Regions from separate parts of the Micromonospora sp. NPDC005254 genome, predicted to be linked through region 2. Evidence: riboswitches for the same ligand, from Rfam matches in the RefSeq annotation. Region 2 holds a riboswitch; the other holds the start of a gene.
What was found. Region 2 has a riboswitch for S-adenosylmethionine ahead of thrC (threonine synthase). Riboswitches for the same ligand answer to the same signal wherever they lie in the genome.
Positions count from the first base shown of each region.

Region 1: it holds a riboswitch for S-adenosylmethionine, as region 2 does, so the genes downstream of both, ACFYPR_RS26410 (ABC transporter substrate-binding protein) here and thrC (threonine synthase) in region 2, are expected to answer to the same signal.

Region 1 covers NZ_JBIAKM010000009.1:241,326-245,899, reverse strand. Annotated here, with positions in the region: gene ACFYPR_RS26415 (amino acid transporter) at 1-1,881, shown strand, start outside; SAM riboswitch class IV at 1,965-2,076, shown strand; gene ACFYPR_RS26410 (ABC transporter substrate-binding protein) at 2,421-3,251, shown strand; gene ACFYPR_RS26405 (amino acid ABC transporter permease) at 3,291-4,070, shown strand; gene ACFYPR_RS26400 (amino acid ABC transporter ATP-binding protein) at 4,067-4,574, shown strand, end outside.
Region 2 covers NZ_JBIAKM010000001.1:270,252-274,825, forward strand. Annotated here, with positions in the region: gene ACFYPR_RS01295 (DUF4232 domain-containing protein) at 1-64, opposite strand, end outside; gene ACFYPR_RS01300 (DoxX family protein) at 571-1,020, shown strand; gene ACFYPR_RS01305 (metalloregulator ArsR/SmtB family transcription factor) at 1,147-1,452, opposite strand; gene ACFYPR_RS01310 (DMT family transporter) at 1,544-2,512, shown strand; SAM riboswitch class I at 2,580-2,715, shown strand; gene thrC (threonine synthase) at 2,726-4,012, shown strand; gene ACFYPR_RS01320 (GNAT family N-acetyltransferase) at 4,270-4,574, shown strand, end outside.

The DNA of each region.
Region 1 (4,574 bases), on a different contig from region 2:
CGGGCCGCGCGGCATTCCGGCCCGGGCGGCCGCCCGCCTGAGGATCGGCACCACCCGTGGTGGAAGGTGATGTGCCTGACCGGTGTCGACTACTTCTCGACGCTGGGCTACCAGCCGGGCATCGCGGCGCTCGCGGCCGGGGCGCTGTCGCCGGTGGCGACGCTGGTGCTGGTGCTGGTGACGCTGCTGGGCGCGCTGCCGGTGTACCGGCGGGTGGCGGTGGAGAGCCCGCACGGTGAGGGCTCGATCGCGATGCTCGTACGCCTGCTGAGCTACTGGCCGGGCAAGCTGTTGGTGCTGGTGCTGCTCGGTTTCGCGGCCACCGACTTCATCATCACCATCACCCTCTCGGCGGCGGACGCGACCGCCCACCTCGACGAGAACCCGTTCTGGCCGAGCGGGCTCAAGGGACACGAGGTGGCCATCACGCTGCTGCTGGTGGCATTGCTGGGCGCGGTGTTCCTCAAGGGATTCGGCGAGGCCATCGGGATCGCCGTCGTCCTGGTCGCGGTCTACCTGGCGCTGAACGCGGTGGTGATCGCCGACGCGCTGTGGCGGGTGGTGACCCACCCGAGCGCGGTCGGGGACTGGACCACCGCGCTGAGCACCGGGCACGGCGATCCCCTGCTGGTGGTCGGGCTGTCCCTGCTGGTGTTCCCGAAGCTGGCGTTGGGCCTGTCCGGTTTCGAGACCGGGGTGGCCGTGATGCCGCACATCCGGGGGGATCGCGAGGACTCGGAGGACCGGCCGCTGGGCCGGATCCGGGGGGCGCGGCGGCTGCTCACCACCGCCGCCGCGACGATGAGCGTCTTTCTGATCACCAGCAGTGTGACCACCACCGTGCTGATCCCGCCGGAGGCGTTCAAACCGGGCGGGCCGGCGAACGGCCGGGCGCTGGCCTACCTGGCGCACCAGCACCTCGGCGGCGTTTTCGGCACCGTCTACGACCTGTCCACGATCGGGATCCTGTGGTTCGCGGGCGCGTCGGCGATGGCCGGGCTGCTCAATCTCGTACCCCGGTATCTGCCGCGCTACGGTATGGCCCCTACCTGGGCGCGGGCGGTCCGGCCGCTGGTGCTGGTCTTCACCTCGGTGGCATTCCTGATCACGGTGATCTTCTCCGCCAGCGTGGACGCGCAGGGCGGCGCGTACGCCACCGGGGTCCTGGTGTTGATCACCTCGGCGGCGACGGCCGTGACCCTCGCGGCGCGACGACGGCGGCAGCGGGGGCGGATGTACGCCTTCGGGGCCATCGCGCTGATCTTCGTCTACACCACCCTGGCGAACGTCGTGGAACGCCCCGACGGCGTCAAGATCGCCGTGTGTTTCATCGGCGGGATGATCCTGGTGTCGGTGCTGTCCCGGCTCGTACGGGCCTACGAGGTGCGAGTCGACCACGTCGAGCTGGATCCGGTCGCCGCCCGGATGATCGACGAGCGTGCCACCCGTCGGATCCGCCTCATCGCGCACGAGCCGGACCGCCGCGACCCGGCCGAATACCGCGCCAAGCTGGCACAGACCATGGCGGACAACGACTTCCCCGACGACAGCGACGTCATCTTCGTCGAGGTCCACGTCACCGACCCGTCGGACTTCGAGACCGAGCTGCCGGTGCGCGGCAGCGTGGCGCACGACAGCTACCCGGTGCTCAGCCTGACCGGCTCCTCGGTGCCCACCGCGCTCGCCGCCCTGCTGTTGGAGATCCGCGACCGGAGCAGGCGACGCCCACACATCTACTTCGAATGGAGCGAGGGTGGCCCGGGTCGCAACCTCCTGCGCTACCTGGCGTTCGGGCAGGGCGCCATCGCCTCGGTCACCCGGGAGATCCTGCGTCGCCAGGAGCCCGACCCGCGCCGCCGGCCGCACGTGCACACCGGTTGACCTGCCGGTCGAACCGTCGCCGGTGGTGAGCGTGGTCATAACGGCTGGACGATCCACCGGTGGGAGCTGCTAGCCTCGCCGCAGGTCATGAGTGCCAGCGCGAAGCCCCGGCTCGCTGGCCGGCAACCCTCCTCCGCGGTGGGGTGCCCCGGGTGAAGACCAGGCACCGGCAGGACGCCGGCGCAAGCGTGGCCTGGCACCCAGGTCAGCAACAGACCCGGGAGACCGTATGCGCATTCTCAGCCCCACGCCACCGGCCGGTCGGCTCACGCCGCCCCTGACCCGGCGTCGCCACGTGGACCTGATGCGAATGTGCAGCGCGGCGTGTAACCACCGCCCCACGCGCTAACCCCTCCCCTCCCCTCCCTCGGGCGCACCACGCCCACCCCACCCCTCGCGTCGATCATGACGTTGTTGCCCGCCCGACCGGCGTGTCGGGGCAACAACTTCATGATCGACCGGGTCGACGCACCCTTTTGGAGACACCCGTGCGATTTTCTTCTGGCTTGAGCCGTGCCGTTGCCGTTGGGGCGGCCCTTGTGGTTGCCGGCGCGCTGACCGCCTGCGGCACCGACGACGCCTCGAACGACACCGCCGGCAACCCGTACGGCCTGGCGCAGGCCGGCGTGCTGCGGGCCGGCACGCTGACCGACGCCCCACCGAACGTGTACCTCAAGGACGGTAAGTTCACCGGCTTCGACAACGACCTGCTGACCGCGGTCGCCGGCAAGCTCGGCCTGAAGGTCGAGTTCGTCGGCACCGACTTCTCCGCGCTGCTCTCCCAGGTCAACAACCACAAGTTCGACGTCGGCAGCTCCTCGATCACGATCACCGAGGCGCGGAAGAAGACAGTCGACTTCGGCAACGGCTACGACTTCGGCTACTTCGGGCTGGACGTGCCGGCCGGCTCGCCGATCACCGGGTTCGACCAGCTCGCCGGCAAGCGGGTCGTGGTGGTGCAGGGCACCGTCCAGGACGACTACGCCACCGGCAAGCAGCTCGACCCGGTGCGGGTGCCGGACTACAACGGCGCGCTCAACCAGCTCAAGGCGGGCACCGCCGACGCGTGGATCGCCCCGGCGGAGATCGGCGAGAAGTCGGCCGCCGACAGCAACGGCAAGATCACCGTGGCGGCCAAGCAGCTCAGCCCGGCGCCGACCGCGTACGCCGTGGCCAAGGGCAGCGACAAGCTGCGCGAGGCGCTGAACAAGGGCCTCGACGAGGTGATCGCCGACGGCACCTGGAGCCGGTTGCAGGCCCAGTACTACCCGGGCCGCCCGATCCCGGCGGACTTCACCCCGGGCAGCGGCACCGTGGCGGCGCCGTCGGCGTCCGCCGCGCCGTCGGCGTCGGCGTCGGCCGCGTCCTGAACCGGTGACGAGCGAGCGGGGCGGTAGGAGAGGCGACCGATGGATCCGTTGAGCACCTTGTGGGAGACCTTCTTCGACGCCGACGCGATGCGCGAGGCGCTGCCCGAGATGCTGACCGTCGGGCTGCCCAACACGCTGATCCTGGCGGTCTCCGCCGCCCTGCTCGGCACGGTGTTCGGCCTGCTGCTGGCCGTGGCCGGCATCTCCCGCAGCCGGTGGCTGCGCTGGCCGGCGCGCGTCTACACCGACGTCTTCCGAGGGCTGCCGGCCGCGGCGACGATCCTGCTGATCGGCGTCGGGCTGGCACCGCTCGGCATGCAGGTCTGGGGACCGGACCCGTACCCGCTGGGCATCCTCGCGCTGTCGTTGATCGCGGCGGCGTACATCGGGGAGATCTTCCGCTCCGGCATCCAGTCGGTGGAGGCGGCCCAGTTGGAGGGCGCGCGGGCACTCGGCTTCTCCTGGGCCGACGCGATGCGGCTGGTGATCATCCCGCAGGGCATCCGGCGGGTGCTGCCCGCCTGGGTCAACCAGCTCATCGCGCTGATCAAGGACTCCAGCCTGGTCTACTTCCTCGGCCTGGTGGCCAGCCAGCGGGAGCTGTTCCGCATCGGGCAGGACTATGCGGCCACCACCGGCAACGAGTCCGCGTTGCTGCTCGCCGGGCTCTTCTACCTGGCGTTGACCGTCCCGCTGACGCACGTCGTGAACGCGATCGACCGGCGGTTGCGCCACGGCCGGCCGGCCACCGCACCCGCCGACGACGAGGACGAGGACGACCCGGCGCTGACCGGGGCCCCGGAAGGAGACCGGCGATGACCACCACCGCGACCACCACCTCGGTCAGCCTCCAGGCGCGCGACGTCCACCTGGCCTTCGGGCCGAACCGCGTGCTGCGCGGCGTCGACCTGACCGTGCAGCGCGGTGGGACGGCCTGCGTGATCGGGCCGTCCGGGTCGGGCAAGTCCACTCTGCTGCGTACCCTCAACCGGCTCATCGAGCCCGACCGCGGCGACGTGCTGCTGGACGGGCGCAGCGTCCTGCGCGACGATCCGGACGCGCTGCGCCAGCGGGTGGGCATGGTCTTCCAGCAGTTCAACCTCTTCCCGCACATGAGCGTGCTGCGCAACGTCACCCTGGCGCTGCGCCGGCTGCGCAAGCTCGGCGAGGACGAGGCGGTGGCCGTCGCCCGCGCCCAGTTGGAGCTGGTGGGGCTCGCCGGCAAGGCCGATGCCCGGCCGGCGCAGCTCTCCGGTGGTCAGCAGCAGCGGGTGGCGATCGCCCGGGCGCTGGCGCTGCGGCCCGAGGTGATGCTCTTCGACG
Region 2 (4,574 bases):
CTACTGCGGCCACCGCGACCACCGCGCTGGCCCGTCGCCGTGCTGCCGTGCCGAGGGAGATCATCCGCCGATCCTCGCCCACGCGGGCGTCCCACCGCCGCCCGGCCCCGCAGCTCGCCCTGGCCCGCTCTCGTGCGACCCGCCGGCCTACCGCTCCACGGCGGACCGGTGATCCACCCCCACTCCGCCGACGTGGCGGTATCCCGCGACGTGGAAAGCCCCATGTCGGCGATACGGAGTGGATCATCGTTCGTGCGTCAGCCGACGGGGCACTTCGTCTGGGCGTGATGGCGTTGTTCGGCACGCCGGATGACCAGAGCGGCCCGCCGGCATCGCCGCGCTCAGGGCGCGGTGGGCTCTACGCCCCACACGTGGGGCAGCTCGACAGGCGCTGCGGGCAGCTCGACAGGCTGTACGGCCACCTCGGCTGGCGGTACGTTCTGGGCGGGAGCGCTCCCACACGGGCGATATGTTCCGAGCGGGGATCTTCCCACTAGCAAGGAATTTATTAACTTCGATACATTCATGTCCCACCATTGAAGAGATCTGTCCCCTTCGATGGAGGTCTCCATGAACGTCTCTCGGCTCGGCGGGCCGACCCTGTCCCTGTTCCGCATCGTGACCGGCCTGCTGTTCATGCTGCACGGCCTGTCCTCGATCTTCGGGTTGTTCGGCGGCAACCCGATGACCGGCTCGGCGATACCGTTCGGCTCCTGGCCGGGCTGGTGGGCCGCGCTGATCCAACTGATCTGCGGCGCGCTGGTGCTGGCCGGGCTCTTCACCCGGCCCGCCGCGCTTCTCGCCTCCGGCTCGATGGCGTACGCCTATTTCGTGGTCCATCAGCCCGAAGACCTGCTTCCGCTGCGCAACGGCGGTGAGCTGTCGGCGCTTTTCTGCTGGTCGTTCCTTCTGGTCGCGGCGCTCGGCTCGGGCCCCTGGGCGCTCGACGCGCTGTTCGCCCGGCGTCGCGCCGACGCTCCACCGGCCTCGGTGACCGACCCCGCCCCGGTTTCCGCCTGACCGCACCCGTACCGCGCGTCGCCGGAGCCTCGACGAGGCGGCTCCGGCGACGCGCGCCCGTTCGAGGTCGGTCGAGGTCGGTCGAGGGTCGTTCGAGGTCGGTCGGATCGGGCGAAGGCGGCGGCGTCAGGCCGGAGGGCGAGGCGCGAGGACCGCGTCCAGCAGGCCGGGGTAGAGCTTGTCCACCTCGTCGCGGCGCAGTCGGACCAGGCGGCTCGTGCCGGCGGCACGGGTCCGGGTCAGGCCGGCCTCGCGCAGCACCTTGAGGTGGTGACTGCGGGTCGCCTTCGAGACGCCGAAGTCGAAGCTGCCGCACGCGGCCTCGCCACCCTCGGCGAGCGCCCGCACGATCTGTAGCCGCACGTCGTCGGCGAGTGCGGCCAGCACGGCGGTGACCGGTACGACGGTCAGGTCGGGTTCGTGCGGCTCCATGTGACCAGTGTAACCCTTGTTCGACAACTCTCGAACAACACCCTATGGTCGGTGTCGTTGGTTCGAAAATACTCGAACAAGGGAGCTGCCGATGCGATCCCGCGCCGCCGCCTATCCGCTGCTCGCCGTGCTCGCCTGGGGCGCGATGTTCCCGATCCTGGCCAGCGCGCTGAGCCGGGTCGATCCGCTCAACCTGACCACCGCCCGCTACCTGTTCGCCACAGTCATCCTGGTCGCCATCCTGCTGGTCCGCGAGGGCCCCGCAGCGCTGCGGCTCGGCGGTCGGGGAGTCGAGGTGGTGGTGCTCGGCGTCGTCGGCTTCGCCGGCTTCAACCTGCTCACCAACCTGGCGCTCGAACACGCCGCCCCGCAGCAGATCTCCCTCTTCGTGGCCACCACGCCGGTCATCACCCAGCTGGTCCGGTGGGCCCGGGACGGCGTACGACCGAAGCCGCTCCTGCTGGCCCTCTCCCTGGTGGCGCTCCTCGGAGTCGGCCTGGTGATCACCCGCGGGAGCCTTGTCGGGTTCGGCCAGTTCGGTCTCGGCGGGCTCATGATGATCGGCGCGGTGCTCGGCTGGGGCATCTACACCCACGGCGCCAGCCGGTTCGGCGCCTGGTCGCCGCTGCGCTTCACCACGCTGACCGCGCTCGCCGGCACGGCCGCCATGCTGGCCGCGAGCATCGGCGCCGACGCCGTCGGGTGGCAGCACGCGCCGGCCGCCGCCGACCTCGTGGCGGTCACCCCACAGTTGGCGTACGCCGTGATCGTCGCCGCCGTCGTCGCGGTGCTGGCGTGGAACACCGGCGTGCAGCGGCTGGGCGCGGCCAACGCCGCCCTGTTCATGAACCTGGTCCCGGTGACCACCTTCGTCGTGCAGATCGCCCGCGGCTACCGGCCGGAGGCGATCGAGCTGGTCGGCGCCGCGATCACCATCGCCGCCCTGGTCGCCGCGAACCTCGCCACCAGGGCACGGACCCGGTCGTCGTCCCTGCCGCGACCCACCGCGGTCACCGACCCGGCCGCGGTGGTCGACCCGGTGGCGGTGGCCGCCCGCTGACCCACTCCCTGGGATACCCGGTGGAGGCGACAGGCAACGTTGCCTAGACTCGACGGCACAACTGCATACCTCATCCAGAGGGGCTGAGGGATACGGCCCGACGACGCCCCGGCAACCACCCCGCGCGCTCACCGCTGAGCGACCCGCGGGGCAGGTGCCAATTCCGTCCCCGCCGCACCGTGCGATGCGGGGAAAGATGAGAGGACTCTCGACATGACGTCGACGCTCGCCGCCTCCGGCATCGACACCTCCGCCAGCCCCGCCCGCGCCCTGGTCTGTCGCGCCTGTTCGGCCCGCTACCCGCTCGCCGCCCAGCACGCCTGCTACGAGTGTTTCGGCCCTCTCGAAGTGGACTACGACACCGCGGCCCTGGCCACGGTCACCCGGGAGCAGATCGAGGCGGGCCCGAAGAACATCTGGCGGTACGCCGCGCTGCTGCCCGCCGGCCAGGACCCGGCCACCCGGGTCACCCTCGACCCGGGGCTGACCCCGCTGGTGGCGGCCCCGCACCTCGCCGCCGAGCTGGGCATCACCGCACCGCTGTGGGTCAAGGACGACAGCGCCAACCCGACCCACTCGTTCAAGGACCGGGTCGTCTCGGTGGCGCTGACCGCCGCGAAGGCACTCGGCTTCACCCGGTTCGCCTGCGCGTCGACCGGCAACCTGGCCAACTCGGTGGCCGCGCACGCCGCCCGCGCCGGTGTGCCCTCGGTGGTCTTCATCCCCAGTGACCTGGAGCAGGGCAAGGTCATCACCACCGCCGTGTACGGCGGCGAACTGGTCGCCATCGACGGTTCGTACGACGACGTCAACCGGCTCTGCGGTGAGCTTGTGGAGACCGACGAATTCGAGGACACGGCGTTCGTCAACGTGAACGTCCGGCCGTACTACGCGGAGGGCTCCAAGACCCTCGGCTACGAGGTGGCCGAGCAGCTCGGCTGGCGCATCCCGGCCCAGGTGGTCATCCCGATGGCCAGCGGTGAGCTGCTCACCAAGATTGACAAGGCGTTCTCCGAACTGGTCGAGATCGGCCTGGTCGAGGCGCCGGCCGGCGGCTGGAAGGTCTTCGGGGCCCAGTCGGCCGGCTGCAACCCGATCGCCGCCGCGCTGCACGCCGACACGGACACGATCACCCCGGTCAAGCCCACCGGCATCGCCAAGTCGCTCAACATCGGCGACCCGGCCGCCGGCCTCTACGCCCTGGAGGCGGTCCGCCGCACCGGCGGTTGGATGGAGTATGCCGACGACGACGAGATCCGCGCCGGCATCCGCCAGCTCGCACGCACCACAGGCGTCTTCGCCGAGACGGCGGGCGGGGTGACCGCGGCGGTGCTGCGCAAGCTGGTCGAGTCCGGGCGGCTCGACCCGACGGCCGAGACTGTCGTGTTCAACACCGGCGAGGGCCTGAAGACCATCGACGCGGTGGCCAGTCAGGTCGGCCCGACCCACCACATCAAGCCCAGCCTTCGCGCCGCCCGCGACGCCGGCCTCCTCGGCTGACTCTGGGGCCGCGCCGGGCCCACCGGCCAGTAACTGGGTTTTCGCTGTGAGTATGGAAAACCCGCCGGTCTGGACTTGACGGCAGGAACCGGACGGCGCAAGATGCTCCGTGCGGGAGGGCATTTCGCCGGAGACTTTTGAAGTTCTTGCGACCCAACGCCGGAGGCGTTGTGCGAGTGTCCCTCCCGACCACGTCCGATGGGGCCAGCGAATAATTCGCTGGCCCCATCGCTTTTCCGCCTGTCAGGCTCCCCGGCATGAGCATCACCATCACGTCGTTCGACGGCGCCGACCGGGCCGCGGTCGACGAGGCGTACCGGGTCGGGGTGGCGGCCAACGAGGTCGACCTTCCGGACTTCCCGCCCTTCTGCCGGCGTCGCTTCGACGCGCTGTTCCACACGCCGGCACCCGGCACCCGATCGCTCTGGGCGCTGGCCCGGCTGGACGGTGTGCCGGCCGGGTACCTCCAGCTCGACCTGCCGCAGCTCGACAACACCGACAACGCCACCGCCGAGCTGACGGTGCGTCCCGAGCTGCGGCGGCGCGGCGTCGGCCGGGCACT